DNA from 4 places in the Streptomyces sp. NBC_00078 genome. Region 3 is predicted to be linked to each of the others. Evidence: riboswitches for the same ligand, from Rfam matches in the RefSeq annotation. Region 3 holds a riboswitch; each other region holds the start of a gene.
The links. A riboswitch is a leader RNA that binds a small molecule or an ion and turns the genes downstream of it on or off. The one in region 3 is predicted to bind cyclic di-AMP.

Region 1 (3,199 bases), 1.2 Mb from region 3:
AGATCGACTCGGCGGCCGTGCGCGCCTTCTACGACCGGCACGTCAGGCCTGCCACGGCCACCGCCGTCGTCGTCGGCGACCTCACCGGCATCGACCTGGACGCGCTGCTCGGCGAGACCCTCGGCGCCTGGACGGGCTCCAGGGGCGAGTCCCGTCCCGTGCCGCCGATCACCGCCGACGACACCGGACGCGTGATCATCGTGGACCGTCCCGGCTCCGTCCAGACGCAGCTGCTCATCGGCCGCGTCGGCCGCGACCGGCACGACCGCGTGTGGCCCGCGCAGGTGCTCGGTACGTACTGCCTGGGCGGCACCCTCACCTCCCGTCTGGACCGTGTCCTGCGTGAGGAGAAGGGCTACACCTATGGTGTGCGCGCCTTCGGCCAGGTCCTCAGGTCCGCCCCGGACGGCTCCGGTGCCGCGATGCTCGCGATCAGCGGCTCTGTCGACACCCCCAACACCGGCCCGGCGCTCGACGACCTCTGGAAGGTGCTGCGCACGCTCGCCGAAGGCGGGCTCACCGACGCCGAGCGCGATGTCGCCGTACAGAACCTCGTCGGGGTGGCGCCGCTGAAGTACGAGACCGCGGCTGCCGTGGCGAGCACGCTGGCCGACCAGGTCGAGCAGCACCTGCCGGACGACTACCAGGCGACGCTGTACCAGCAGCTCGCCGCCACCGGCACCGTGGAGGCCACCGCGGCGGCCGTCAGCGCCTTCCCGGTGGACCGTCTGGTGACCGTCCTCGTCGGTGACGCGGCCGCGATCAAGGAGCCCGTCGAGGCCCTGGGGATCGGAGAAGTCACCGTCGTGGCAGCCGAGTAGAGGACCGGCGGCGCCGCGCGCGTGGGGGCCCTGGTGACTGATGAGTCACCAGGGCCCCCTAATGTCCGAATTAGGGGAGAGGTTGCCTGTCTGACCTGTGGCATGTACTACAAAAACCGTGATCCGTTTGGGAATTGAAAGTCGCCCCGCTTAGCGTCGTCCGGTCTGTCCGTCAGGCACAGCGCCGCATCCGCGGCACCGGACAGTCATCGCCGAGTCCCCCTATGGCGCGAGCCAGGGGAGCCGGGGACCCATCGCAGTCCCTGGGGTGAATCGGACGCCCGCGCGCAGCGAGGGGGTCCGTAGGAGACCTTCCTGCTCCGAACCCGTCAGCTAACCCGGTAGGCGAGAGGGAAGGAAAGGACCAGCCACCACATGGCGTTCACGCGCGCCACCGGGAAGCACCGTCGTCCCACGCGGATGCACCGCACCACCATCCGCGCCGCAGGGGTCGCGGCTCTCGCCGCCACCGGCGTCGTCGGCGCCCAGGCCGCTCCGGCCCTCGCCGCCGAGAGTTCCGTCGAGCAGACCGGCCTCACCCCTGTCATCACCATCGGCGACACGATCGCGGACAAGATCGACGCCCAGGCCGACGCCCAGAAGCAGGCCGCCGAGGAGACCGCCCGCAAGAAGGCGGCAGAGGAGGCGGCGCGCAAGAAGGCCGCCGCGAAGGCCGAGGCGGAGCGGCAGGCCAAGGAGCGCGCCGCGCGCGAGGCCGAGCGCAAGCGCCTCAACACCTTCGTCGCGCCGATCTCGAACTCGTACGTCTCGACCGGCTACAAGACCGGTGGCTCCCTGTGGTCCTCCGGCAGCCACACGGGCATCGACTTCCACGCCGCGAGCGGCACGGCCGTCCACGCGGTCGGCGCCGGCACCGTCGTCGAGACCGGCTGGGGTGGCGCCTACGGCAACCAGATCGTGATCAGGATGCACGACGGCACGTACACCCAGTACGGCCACCTGTCGTCCATCGGCGTCTCGGTGGGCCAGACGGTCGTCCCGGGGCAGCAGATAGGCGTCTCCGGCGCGACCGGCAACACCACCGGACCGCACCTGCACTTCGAGGCCCGTACGACCGCCGAGTACGGCTCGGACATCGATCCCGTCGCCTACCTGCGCTCGCACGGCGTGAACGTCTGACGACGGATCGCAGGACAACGGCGAAACCCCGGCTCCACGAGCCGGGGTTTCGCCGCTTTCCGTTGCCCTGCTGTCCAAAAAATATCCATGGATTCCGGCCTCCCGTCGGAAATTCCGGCTCTGTGCAATAGAGTCACGGAACACGCGTCAATCATCGACGTTTCACGGGGATTAAGTCGGAGGTCGGTCATGCGTATTCCGGCGCACTCGGTGTGCACGGCGATCCGGGACGACATCGTCGCCGGTGTCCACGAGCGTGGCGGCCGCCTCACCGAGGAAGTTCTGGCCCGCCGCTACGGCGTCTCGCGCGTTCCCGTCCGCGAGGCCCTGCGCACGCTGGAGGCCGAGGGCTTCGTGGTGACCCGACGGCACGCGGGCGCGTGCGTGGCGGAACCGACCGAGCAGGAGGCCTCCGACCTGCTGGAGATGCGCATGCTCCTGGAGCCGCTCGGTGCCTCACGGGCCGCCCAGCGGCGTACCGAGGCCCATCTCAAGGTCCTGCGCGGCCTGGTGAGACTGGGCCAGGAGCGGGCCAGGAGGGGCAACAGCGAGGATCTGCGCTCCCTGGGAAGCTGGTTCCACGAGACGCTCGCGCAGGCCGCCGGCAGCCCCGCGCTGACCTCGATGCTGACCCAGCTGCGCCACAAGATCGCCTGGATGTACGCCGTGGAGGCGCCCGCCGACCCCGTGGAGTCCTGGGCGGAGCACGGTGCGATCGTCGACGCCGTGGCCCGCGGCGACAGCGAGCGCGCGCGGGCGGTCACGACCCTGCACACCGAGCGTTCCAGCGGGGTGCACCGGCTGCGATTCACCCCCGGCGCCGATCGCGCCGACCGTGTGAGGAACTCGCAACATGCCGTAAACATGTCGAGCCTGCGTCATTAACACGGGCGCCGTATACAAAGACAAGAGAATTCGCGGGGGTTTATCCATGCTGCCCGCGATCGGGAATTCCACGGTCTTGGCACAAGAAATGCGAAGAGCTCGCCCGGTAATTCGGACGAGCCCTTCTGCGGTGCCGTGATCAGACAGTCTCGGGGAGCTCCTCGAGACCTTCGGAGACCAGCTTGGCCAGACGGTCGAGTGCGGCGTCCGCACCCTCGGCGTCGGACGCGAGGACGATCTCCTCGCCACCCTGGGCGCCCAGGCCCAGGACGGCCAGCATGGAGGCCGCGTTGACGGGATTGCCGTCGGCCTTGGCGATCGTCACGGGGATACCTGTGGCCGTGGTGGCCCGG
Region 2 (3,199 bases), 2.0 Mb from region 3:
GTCAGCGAGCCGATCTGGTTCACCTTGACGAGCAGGGCGTTGGCGGTGCCCTCCTCGATGCCGCGGGCCAGGCGCTCCGGGTTGGTGACGAACAGGTCGTCGCCGACGATCTGGACCTTGTCGCCCAGCTTGTCGGTGATGACCTTCCAGCCGGCCCAGTCGTCCTCGTACAGCGGGTCCTCGATGGAGACGAGCGGGTACGCGGAGACCAGCTCCTCGTAGTACTCGGTCATCTCGGCGGCCGAGCGGGACTTGCCCTCGAACTCGTACTTGCCGTCCTTGTAGAACTCGGACGCGGCGACGTCGAGCGCGAGCGCGATCTGCTCGCCGGGGATGTAACCGGCCTGCTTGATGGCCTCGATGATGAGGTCGAGCGCGGCGCGGTTGGACTCCAGGTTCGGGGCGAAGCCGCCCTCGTCGCCGAGGCCGGTGGACAGGCCCTTGGTCTTCAGCACCTTCTTGAGGGTGTGGTAGACCTCGGCGCCCCAGCGCAGGGCCTCGGAGAAGGACTCCGCGCCGATCGGGGCGATCATGAACTCCTGGATGTCCACGTTCGAGTCGGCGTGCGAGCCGCCGTTCAGGATGTTCATCATCGGCACCGGCAGCAGGTGCGCGTTCGGGCCGCCCAGGTAGCGGAAGAGCGGGAGGTCGCTGGCCTCGGAGGCGGCGTGGGCGACGGCCAGGGAGACGCCGAGGATGGCGTTGGCGCCGAGGGAGCCCTTGTTGTCGGTGGCGTCCAGGTCGAACATGGCCTGGTCGATCAGGCGCTGCTCGGTGGCGTCGTAGCCGACGAGCTCCGGGCCGATCTGCTCGATGACGGCGAGGACGGCCTTCTCGACACCCTTGCCCTGGTAGCGGTTGGGGTCACCGTCGCGGAGCTCGACGGCCTCGAAGGCGCCCGTGGAGGCGCCGGAGGGAACGGCGGCACGACCCGTGCTGCCGTCGTCGAGGCCGACCTCGACCTCGACCGTGGGGTTGCCTCGGGAGTCCAGGATTTCCCGGGCTACGACGACGTCGATGGACGGCACGAGCATCTCCTTCATGGATGTGACGCGGCTACGGCTGAAGCGCAGTGGCTCTGCGAGACGAGCCTAACCGCCTCCGGCCGATCGGCCACGCTGCCGACCACCCCTTGAGCAGAACCGAGAGTAAATTGTTTCCGAACGGAACAAAGCGTGGACGCAAAAAGAACCCCGCCCCGGTGCGTACGGGGGAACACGCACCGGAGCGGGGAGCCCGTGGGGACGGGGGGAGGCCCTCACCTGTCCTCCATGGTGGAGGACACGGTCGGGCGGGCGCTGTGGTTCAGCTACCGGCAGGCCGTCACTTCAGGTGCAGCTGCTGGCCCGGGTAGATGAGGTTGGCGTCGGAGACGATGTCCTTGTTCAGCTTGAACAGCTTCTGCCAGCCGCCCTTGACGCCGTGCTTCTCGGCGATCGAGCTGAGGGTGTCACCCTTGACGACCTTGTACTCGCCGTCGCCCTTCTTGACCTTCTTGCCGGTCGGGGTGGTGACGGTCTTCTGGCTCTTCTCGGTCTTCGCGGCCGGGCGCTCGGAGGAGCGGGAGGCGGCCTGCGAGTCGGCCGAGCGGTTGGCGGTGCTGGAGCCGGAGGCACCGGCGCCGTTGTAGGCGGCGCTGGACAGGCCCGTGCCGCAGACCGGCCAGGCGCCCTTGCCCTGAGCGGCGAGAACCTTCTCGGCGACGGCTATCTGCTGCGCCTTGCCGGCCTGGTTGGCCTGCGCGGCGTACTGCGTGCCGCCGTACGCGGCCCAGGTGGACGCGGAGAACTGCAGGCCGCCGTAGTAGCCGTTGCCGGTGTTGATGGACCAGTTGCCGCCCGACTCGCACTGGGCGACGGCGTCCCACTCGGAGGCGGTGGCGGCGGAGGCGTTGCCGGCCGCCATCAGCGGGGCGGCGATGGCGACACCGGTGACGCCGGCGATCGCGGCGGCGCGGGTGGCCTTGGACGGACGACGGTGCTTGCCCTTGCCGGAAAACAGCATGGTGGATCCCCTCACCGACGCCTGCGAGGTGAGCTGTCGGGTTCGGGCCGGTTGAGTTGCCCGGCCGCGCACCTCCCGGTGCGCGGCTTAACCCCAAGCCGGTTCCGGCGTCGGAGGCCGTGAGGCCTCAACTGCCGGACCCGGCACCTACCTTGGGTCCCCCGCTCCTGCCTACGGCGCTTTACGCGACGACTGTTCCCGTACGGCCGCTGGCAGGATTCGGCGTTGCGGCAGCCGGGGCTCGTGTTGACGAGCGGTGACGACCGTAGACACGCGATCGAGGGAATTTCAAAGACGATCAGGGCTTCTGAGACTCATCCCACACTTTCACCAAACCGGACATTCCGGAGCGAAGCGTGACGCGAACTCCCGTTGCTTTTCGCCCTATTCGGCAGGGAGTCGCAGGGTCTGACCGGCGACGATGCGGTTCGGGTCGCTGCCGAGGGCCTTCTCGTTCTCGGCGTAGAGCGCGTGCCACCCGCCGTCCAGGCCAAGGGAGTCGGCGATGGAGGCGAGGGTGTCGCCGGCGTGGACCGTATACGTGTCGTCGGTGCGAGTGTCCGCCTTGGTCCCCTCGGCGCTCGCGCCGCGGTGGCGGCCGGTGCCGAGCGCGCCGGTGTCGACGAGGCTCCAAGAGCCCACTTCCTGCTGAACGTTGTCCGAGTCGCCCCCCTTTGCCCGGTCTGCGGACGAGGCGTCGCTGCGCTGCGCCTCGCGCGAGGCCGTCTTGGACGGGGAGGCGGAAGGTGAGGCCGACGTACCGGATTCAGCCGAGTCGCCCTTCGCGTCCTCGGAGGCGGAAGGCGAAGTGCTGGACGACGCACCGGAGGACGAATCCGACGAAGATGACCCACTGGATCCATTGCCGGACGAGTTGGACAAACCGGTGGAGTCGGATGCACCGGAGGAGTCGGACGAACCCGAACCGCCGTCCAGAATGCCCGTGTCGATGTCGGCCGAGTCCGAGTCCTTGTTCAGGCCGGAGGTCAGTCCGCAGAGGTGGAAGGCGCCGACGCCCTGGTCGTCCAGGAGCTTCTCGGCGACGGCTATCTGCTGGTTGCGGCTGGCCAGGTCTGCACTGGGGGCGTAGTCGAGGCCGCCGTACTTCTCCCAGTTCTGCTGGGTCAGCTTGAGCCCGCCGTAGAACCCGTTGCCGTTGTTCTCGCTCCAGGCGCCGCCGGTCTCGCACTTCGCC
Region 3 (3,199 bases):
GCCGCGAAGTCCTCCTCGTCGATCAGCTCGTTCTTCAGGTTCGAGATCTTGGCGCTGAAGGACTTCGGCGGATAGCGCTTGGGGTCGAGGTCCAGGTCTCGGCAGACCAGGGCCATCAGCCGCTTGCTGTCGGCGGCGTCGTAGATCGAGAAGGAGGAGGTGAAGCCGAGCTTCTTCGACTCCCTGCGCAGGATGCGCACGCACGCGCTGTGGAAGGTCATCACCCACATCGCGTTGGCGCGCGGGCCGACGAGCTGCTCGACGCGCTCCTTCATCTCGCCCGCGGCCTTGTTGGTGAAGGTGATCGCGAGGATCTGGCCCGGGTGCACGTTCCGCTCGCCGAGGAGGTGGGCGATGCGGTGGGTGAGGACGCGGGTCTTGCCGGAGCCGGCGCCGGCCACGATGAGCAGCGGAGTGCCGGAGTGGACGACGGCCGCGCGCTGGTTCTCGTTCAACCCGTCCAGGAGCGCCGCCGCGTCGATCGCCGGGCGCGGGGCGCCGTCGCGGTAGTAGGCGTCCCGGTCCGGGGGCGCGTCGAACTTCCCGCCGAACAGATCGTCCGGAACGGGCTCCGGCAGGTGATCGTCCTCGGGCGGTGGCGGGGATTCTTCCTCGTGGCCGCGGGGGGCCTTGAGATCCGCCAGGAAGCTGTCGTCAAAGAGGCTGCTCATCGCCTTCCGAGTCTAGGGTGCCCCACTGACAGCCCGCCGCCACCCCGAGAACTTCCGCCGAATCGGGGGCCTCGCGCGCCTCGGCCTCAGAAGCCGAGGATCTTCCAGATCTGGCCGCCGGCGTCTTCTTGCCCTCCAGGACCGTGCCGTCACGGTCCGCGACCGGCCAGGCCGAGACGTAGACCGTGCCGCCCCCGGGTCGACGGCCACTCGACGATCTTGCGGCCGTCGGGGGATGCCAGGACGGCGTACGGGTTGGAGTCGACGGCCGTCTTGTGCGGGTTGCGCTTCGGCTCCAGCGCGGAGATGTCGGCGGCGATCCTCGTCCTGCCCCGGTCGATCGACAGCAGCTCGCCGAGCTTGTCCCAGGGCGGGGCAATAGGCACACCGGCTTCCGGCGGGGCCCAGGTCTCCACGCCCCAGACGCTGCCGTGGCGGGCCGAGCCGCCGTTCAGACCGACCGCCAAGCCGCCGTCGGGCGCACCGGCCGAGGGCAGGCCGTCGACCAGGCGGTGGCGCTTCCAGGCACCCCCCTCCCGGAAGACCTTGCTGACCGCCGCCGTCAGGCCGATGCAGGTCGGGCCCTCGGTCCCTCGCCGAGGCACTTCTTGCCGCCCCGGCCGGCCTCGGCGACGTACAGATGACCGGCGTCGTAGGCGAGCCGGCGCGGATTGTCGAGGCCTTGGCGATCACGCGGATCGCCGGCTTGCCGCCGGAGTGGCCGCCGGAGGCGCTCGCGGGTGCGATGCCCGCGGTGGCGGCCAGGGCGACCGATGTGCCGATGTGCCGATGTGCGATGTGCGATGTGCCGATGTGCCGATGTGCCGATGTGCCGATGTGCCGATGTGCCGATGTGCCGATGACGAGTGTTGCGCCCCTTCCTCACGGCCGTACCCCCGCACCCGCCCGGGGCGTCCGACCGCGACTGGCTGGAAGTTAGCGCCAGGAAGCGGGCGCACTCCGCTATTCCGGTCAAAGTGCGCGCACATCTGCGCAGATCTGCGCAGATACTTCCGGAAGGACCCCGTCGCGCGACACTCTGACCCAAGGTCACGAAAATGTATCGGGCATATCGAACATCAACCTTCACACGGGCCACACGAGTTGGCTACCGTTCCGAGCAGGCCGCACGACACCCACCGGCGACCGTCGCCGGGCCGCGCAGCCTCCGTCGAGTCCGGTGTGCCTCCGCGCATCCGGAGCCGGGGACCCACCGATCCCGGGGTGAATCGGTCCGACTCCCTTCCGGGGCTCGGACCATAGGGCAACCCTTCCGAACCACCCGCCCGAACCCGACAGCTAACTCGGTAGGCGGAACGTGGAAGGAGTCGCCTCCCTTGGCGTCGCACCGCAAGTCACGCCCCTCTGTTACGCGCGTAGCGGGCATACGCACCCCCGCTCTCGCCACGGCCGCCCTCACCTCCGTGGCCCTGCTGTCCCAGTCGGCCAATGCCGCCCCCGCCGCCGACGGGCAGCCCAGTCTCGAGGAAGTCGAGAAGAAGGTCGACGACCTCTACCGCCAGGCGGAGTCGGCCACCGAGAAGTACAACGCGGCCAAGGAGAAGACCACGACGCAGCACAAGCGCGTCGACACCCTCCTCGACGATGTCGCCCAGCGCACCCAGAAGCTCAACGCGGAGCGGGAGGAACTCGGTTCCTACGCCGCTGCCCAGTACCGGACCGGCGCCGCCGCACCCGACACGGCCACCTTCCTGCTCGCCGACTCTCCGCAGGACTACTTCGACCAGACGCAGCTGATGGGGCGGCTGACCTCCCGCCAGAAGAGCGCGGTCGACGACTACTTCACCGAGCAGTCCGCGGCGATGAAGAAGCGGCAGGAGGCCTCCAAGAGCCTGGAGACGCTCACCGAGACGCAGAGCGACCTGCAGACGGCCAAGTCGACGGTGCAGACCAAGCTCTCCGGCGCGCGCGAACTGCTGTCGAAGCTGACCGCCGAGGAGAAGGCGCGGCTCGCGGCCATCCAGCAGAAGAAGAAGCAGGAGGCCGCGCGCAAGGCGGCCGAGCTGGCCGAGCGGCAGGCGGCCGAGCAGAAGGCCAAGGAGGAGACCTCGGCCGGCGGGAGCGGTTCCTCCGCGAACTCGGGCAGTACCTCCGGCACCGGCTCCTCGGCCACGAAGGCCGAGAAGACGCTCGCCTTCGCCCGTGCGCAGGTCGGAAAGCCGTACGTCTGGGGCGCCACCGGCCCCGGCTCCTACGACTGCTCCGGCCTCACCCAGGCCGCCTGGAAGGCCGCCGGCGTCAGTCTCCCGCGCACCACCTACGACCAGGTGAAGGCCGGCACCACCGTCCCCCTGGCCGACGCGCAGCCCGGCGACCTGGTCTTCTTCTACGACGACATCAGCCACGTCGGCATCTACATCGGCAACGGCATGATGATCCACGCCCCGAAGCCCGGCGCGTACGTCCGCGAGGAGTCGGTCTACTACGGCGGCGAATCGATCATCCACAGCGTGGTGCGGCCGGCCTGACGCACCCGGGAGCGGGGCACGCGCGCGTGCAGGTGTTTT
Region 4 (3,199 bases), 4.5 Mb from region 3:
CGCAGGTCGACGACACCTCGGCGAACGACGTGATGGCACAGCTCATGTATCTGGAGCACAAGGACCCCGACCGGGACATCGCGCTGTACATCAACTCGCCGGGCGGCTCGTTCAGCGCCATGACGGCGCTCTACGACACGATCCAGTACGTCACCTGCGACGTGGCGACGACCTGCCTGGGGCAGGCGGGTTCCTCCGCCGCGGTGCTGCTGGCCGCCGGCGCGCCGGGCAAGCGGTTCGTGCTGCCGGGCGCCCGCGTGGTGATCCATCAGCCGTCGCTGGCTCAGCCGGTCCAGGGGCAGGCCAGTGATCTGGCCATCCAGGCCCAGGAGTTGACGCGGATGCGCACCCGCCTTGAGGAGATGCTTGTACGGCACACCGGGCGCAGTGCGCAGCAGGTGAACGCGGACATCGAGCGGGACAAGATCCTGGATGCCCAAGGAGCGGTTGAGTACGGGCTGGTGGACGAGATCATCCCCAGCCGCCGGGTCACCCTCGCCCCGCCCACCGGTCGGTGAGCGGCCGGTGCTCCCGCCCGAACTTCCGCCGCTGCCCGCTCTCACGCGCGCCGAGGGAGAGTTGATCGACCGTTACCTCGACGTGGTCGACCTGCTCGGCCGCATCAACCCGGCGCACGACGGGGACACGTATCGCGGACTGCGTGCCGCGCAGGCTCTGGTGAGCCAGGCGACGGCGCTGCGCGACGCGCTGGCGCTGATGCACCGTCGGGGCGAGAACGAGCTGCACGCCCCGACCCTGGGACGCGCCCTCAGGGTGCTGGACGGCGAGCGGCGCACGGCCAGGGTCACCCTGCCGCCGCACTGCCCCAGTTGACGCGGATCCAACCGGTCCGGACACCTCGCCGCGGCGGCGAGGTGTCCGGACCGGCTTTCAAACGGACCAAACGGCGTACCGCCTTTTGGAGGACGCTAGGCCCCTTTTTCGGGACCCTCGGAGTTGCACAACGCGCGTGGCCCGAGGGCGGAATGAGGTGTTCCGCCGCTGGTCCGGGGCTCGCCGGGGGCCTCAACGTCCGTTCGAACACAGGGGTGTCCACCCGAACGGGTGAGTGGTGAGTAACAACACAAAGTCACGGTTCCATTGGGTTTTTCTGACTTCTGTAGGTGAGGATCCCTGTCTGACGACAAGCCCCCGCCACAGCGGCGGGGCGATCCGGGCGGACGCCGAGTCCTGCCGCCGCACGGGTGACCGGTCGACAGGAGTGGATCGGCAGGAGTGGAGGACCCAGGCAAGACGGGTCGCCGGAACGGCCGTCTCCGCACGGAGACGCCGGGTCGAGCAGCCCTTGGGGTGAAGCCGCAGCCGCGGCCGGGCAACTTCGCCAGCCCGAATCCGACAGGTCATCCTTCACAGGCGGCTGACGAAGGGTTGCGCATGTCTGCGCTCAATCGTGTCCCGTCGCTGATGGCCCGGGCCGGCACGGCCTCGGCGCTCACCATCGCCGCCGTGGGCGGCTCCATCGTGGTCCCGGGTGTCGCCTCCGACGCCGCGGCCGCCACGCCCGCGACGAAGGCGCTTCAGATCGCGGCCTCCAAGAAGGGGTCCCCGTACAAGTGGGGCGCCTCGGGGCCGCGCAGGTTCGACTGCTCAGGGCTCACGCTGTACTCGTTCAAGAAGGCGGGCAAGAAGCTCCCCCGGACGGCTGCCCAGCAGTACAACAAGTCCCACCACATCTCCGCGAAGGGCCGCAAGGCCGGAGACCTCGTGTTCTTCCACTCGGGCTCCAGCGTCTACCACGTGGGCATCTACGCAGGGAAGGGGAAGATCTGGCACGCCCCGAAGACCGGGGACGTCGTGAAGCTGCAGAAGATCTGGACCAACAGCGTCTGGTACGGCCGGATCAGCTGACTCTCCCGCGGGGGCGACGCCGACCTGACAGGCCGTCGCCCCCGCGGGGCCTTCCCACGGGCCCGGCGCACAGCCCGGGGGCCCGGAACCGCGTCGCTCTGCCACCGGAGCCCTCACCGCGCCGTGACCGCTCTCTGGACCGAGCCGAGCGCCACCGGCCCGTCCCCACGTTCCCGCTGACGCCTTCGCCCCTCGCGGCCGCGCCGTACGCCTCGGCGCTACGGCTCCTGCTGTCCCGCTGCCGGCACCGGCTCGGCCGGGACGGTCCACGGAAGCTCGATGGACACCGTCTTGCCGCCCTCCCGGGTGGGACGCACCCGGACCCTGCCGCCGCACTCGGCCGCCAGCCAGCGGACGATCACCATGCCCCGGCCGTTGTCCTGCTGGACGGCGGCGGGCAGCCGTTTCGGGAGGCGGGGATGACTGTCGGTGACGCCGATGCGCAGCTGTTCGTCATGGTGGAGCTCGACGTCCACCGTGAAGGTGGGTGACAGCCCGAAGGTGTGCTGTACGGCGTTGGTGGCGAGTTCGGAGACGATGAGCCGGATGGTCTCGGAGGTTTCCGAGCCCGCCGGCAGTCCCCATTCCGCCAGGGTGTCGACCACGTAGCCGCGGGCCGCGGCGACCGAGGCGGGATCGCTCGGCAGAGTGACGGATGCTTCCAGATGGTCTGCCATGGCGCGGTCGTCCCTTTCCCACGGGACCGGAGTCCGACACGGAGCGGATGGTTCGAGTACGGTCCCGGACTGGTGCTTCGTCGCCAGAGTGCCATTACCGCAACGCTCACGGGTGGCGATCCACCAAGATGTGCATATATCTGTCGCTCAAAGCGGTGAACTCTGCGACGGGAGACCGTATTTGGGTGGCCCGGAAGGAGTAAGGAGTAACGCATGCAGCACGGTCCCGCGGTGCGCCGTCGGAAGCTGGGTGCCGAACTGCGTGCGTTACGCACGAGTGCGGGGCTCACAAGTGGTGATGCGGCCCGGCTCGTGGGCTGGCACCAGTCGAAGGTGAGCCGGATCGAGACGGGTGCCAGCGGGGTGAAACCGGCCGATGTGCGGTTACTTCTGGACGCCTACACCGTGTCGGACGCCCAACTCCGTGAGTTGCTCATGGTGTTGGCGGGCTCCGACGAGGGAGGCGGCCGGCACCACTGGTGGCACGCCTATCGCGGGGTACTGCCGCCGACCTACCGCGATTTCATCAGCCTGGAGTCCCAGGCGAGCACGATGAGCACGCTGGAGACGTCCGTCGTACCCGGCCTGTTGCAGACGCCCGAGTACGCCCGTGAGGTGACCCGGGCGGCGGTGGGCGGGCTGGACGACGAGCG

Region 1: linked by a shared signal. The riboswitch ahead of OOK07_RS32380 (M23 family metallopeptidase) and the one ahead of OOK07_RS26750 (C40 family peptidase) in region 3 are both predicted to bind cyclic di-AMP.
Region 2: linked by a shared signal. The riboswitch ahead of OOK07_RS17240 (LysM peptidoglycan-binding domain-containing protein) and the one ahead of OOK07_RS26750 (C40 family peptidase) in region 3 are both predicted to bind cyclic di-AMP.
Region 4: linked by a shared signal. The riboswitch ahead of OOK07_RS05435 (C40 family peptidase) and the one ahead of OOK07_RS26750 (C40 family peptidase) in region 3 are both predicted to bind cyclic di-AMP.

Annotation. Positions count from the first base shown of each region.
Region 1 is NZ_JAPELX010000001.1:6,897,650-6,900,848, forward strand. Features, by position in the region: gene OOK07_RS32375 (M16 family metallopeptidase) at 1-821, shown strand, start outside; cyclic di-AMP (ydaO/yuaA leader) riboswitch at 1,022-1,184, shown strand; gene OOK07_RS32380 (M23 family metallopeptidase) at 1,197-1,961, shown strand; gene OOK07_RS32385 (GntR family transcriptional regulator) at 2,151-2,846, shown strand; gene OOK07_RS32390 (HPr family phosphocarrier protein) at 2,986-3,199, opposite strand, start outside.
Region 2 is NZ_JAPELX010000001.1:3,704,768-3,707,966, forward strand. Features, by position in the region: gene eno (phosphopyruvate hydratase) at 1-1,034, opposite strand, end outside; gene OOK07_RS17240 (LysM peptidoglycan-binding domain-containing protein) at 1,324-2,004, opposite strand; cyclic di-AMP (ydaO/yuaA leader) riboswitch at 2,008-2,193, opposite strand; gene OOK07_RS17245 (LysM peptidoglycan-binding domain-containing protein) at 2,389-3,199, opposite strand, start outside.
Region 3 is NZ_JAPELX010000001.1:5,677,385-5,680,583, reverse strand. Features, by position in the region: gene pcrA (DNA helicase PcrA) at 1-671, opposite strand, end outside; gene OOK07_RS26755 (hypothetical protein) at 821-1,276, opposite strand; cyclic di-AMP (ydaO/yuaA leader) riboswitch at 1,845-2,000, shown strand; gene OOK07_RS26750 (C40 family peptidase) at 2,009-3,160, shown strand.
Region 4 is NZ_JAPELX010000001.1:1,181,217-1,184,415, forward strand. Features, by position in the region: gene OOK07_RS05425 (ATP-dependent Clp protease proteolytic subunit) at 1-518, shown strand, start outside; gene OOK07_RS05430 (hypothetical protein) at 526-834, shown strand; cyclic di-AMP (ydaO/yuaA leader) riboswitch at 1,251-1,392, shown strand; gene OOK07_RS05435 (C40 family peptidase) at 1,396-1,869, shown strand; gene OOK07_RS05440 (ATP-binding protein) at 2,088-2,546, opposite strand; gene OOK07_RS05445 (helix-turn-helix domain-containing protein) at 2,760-3,199, shown strand, end outside.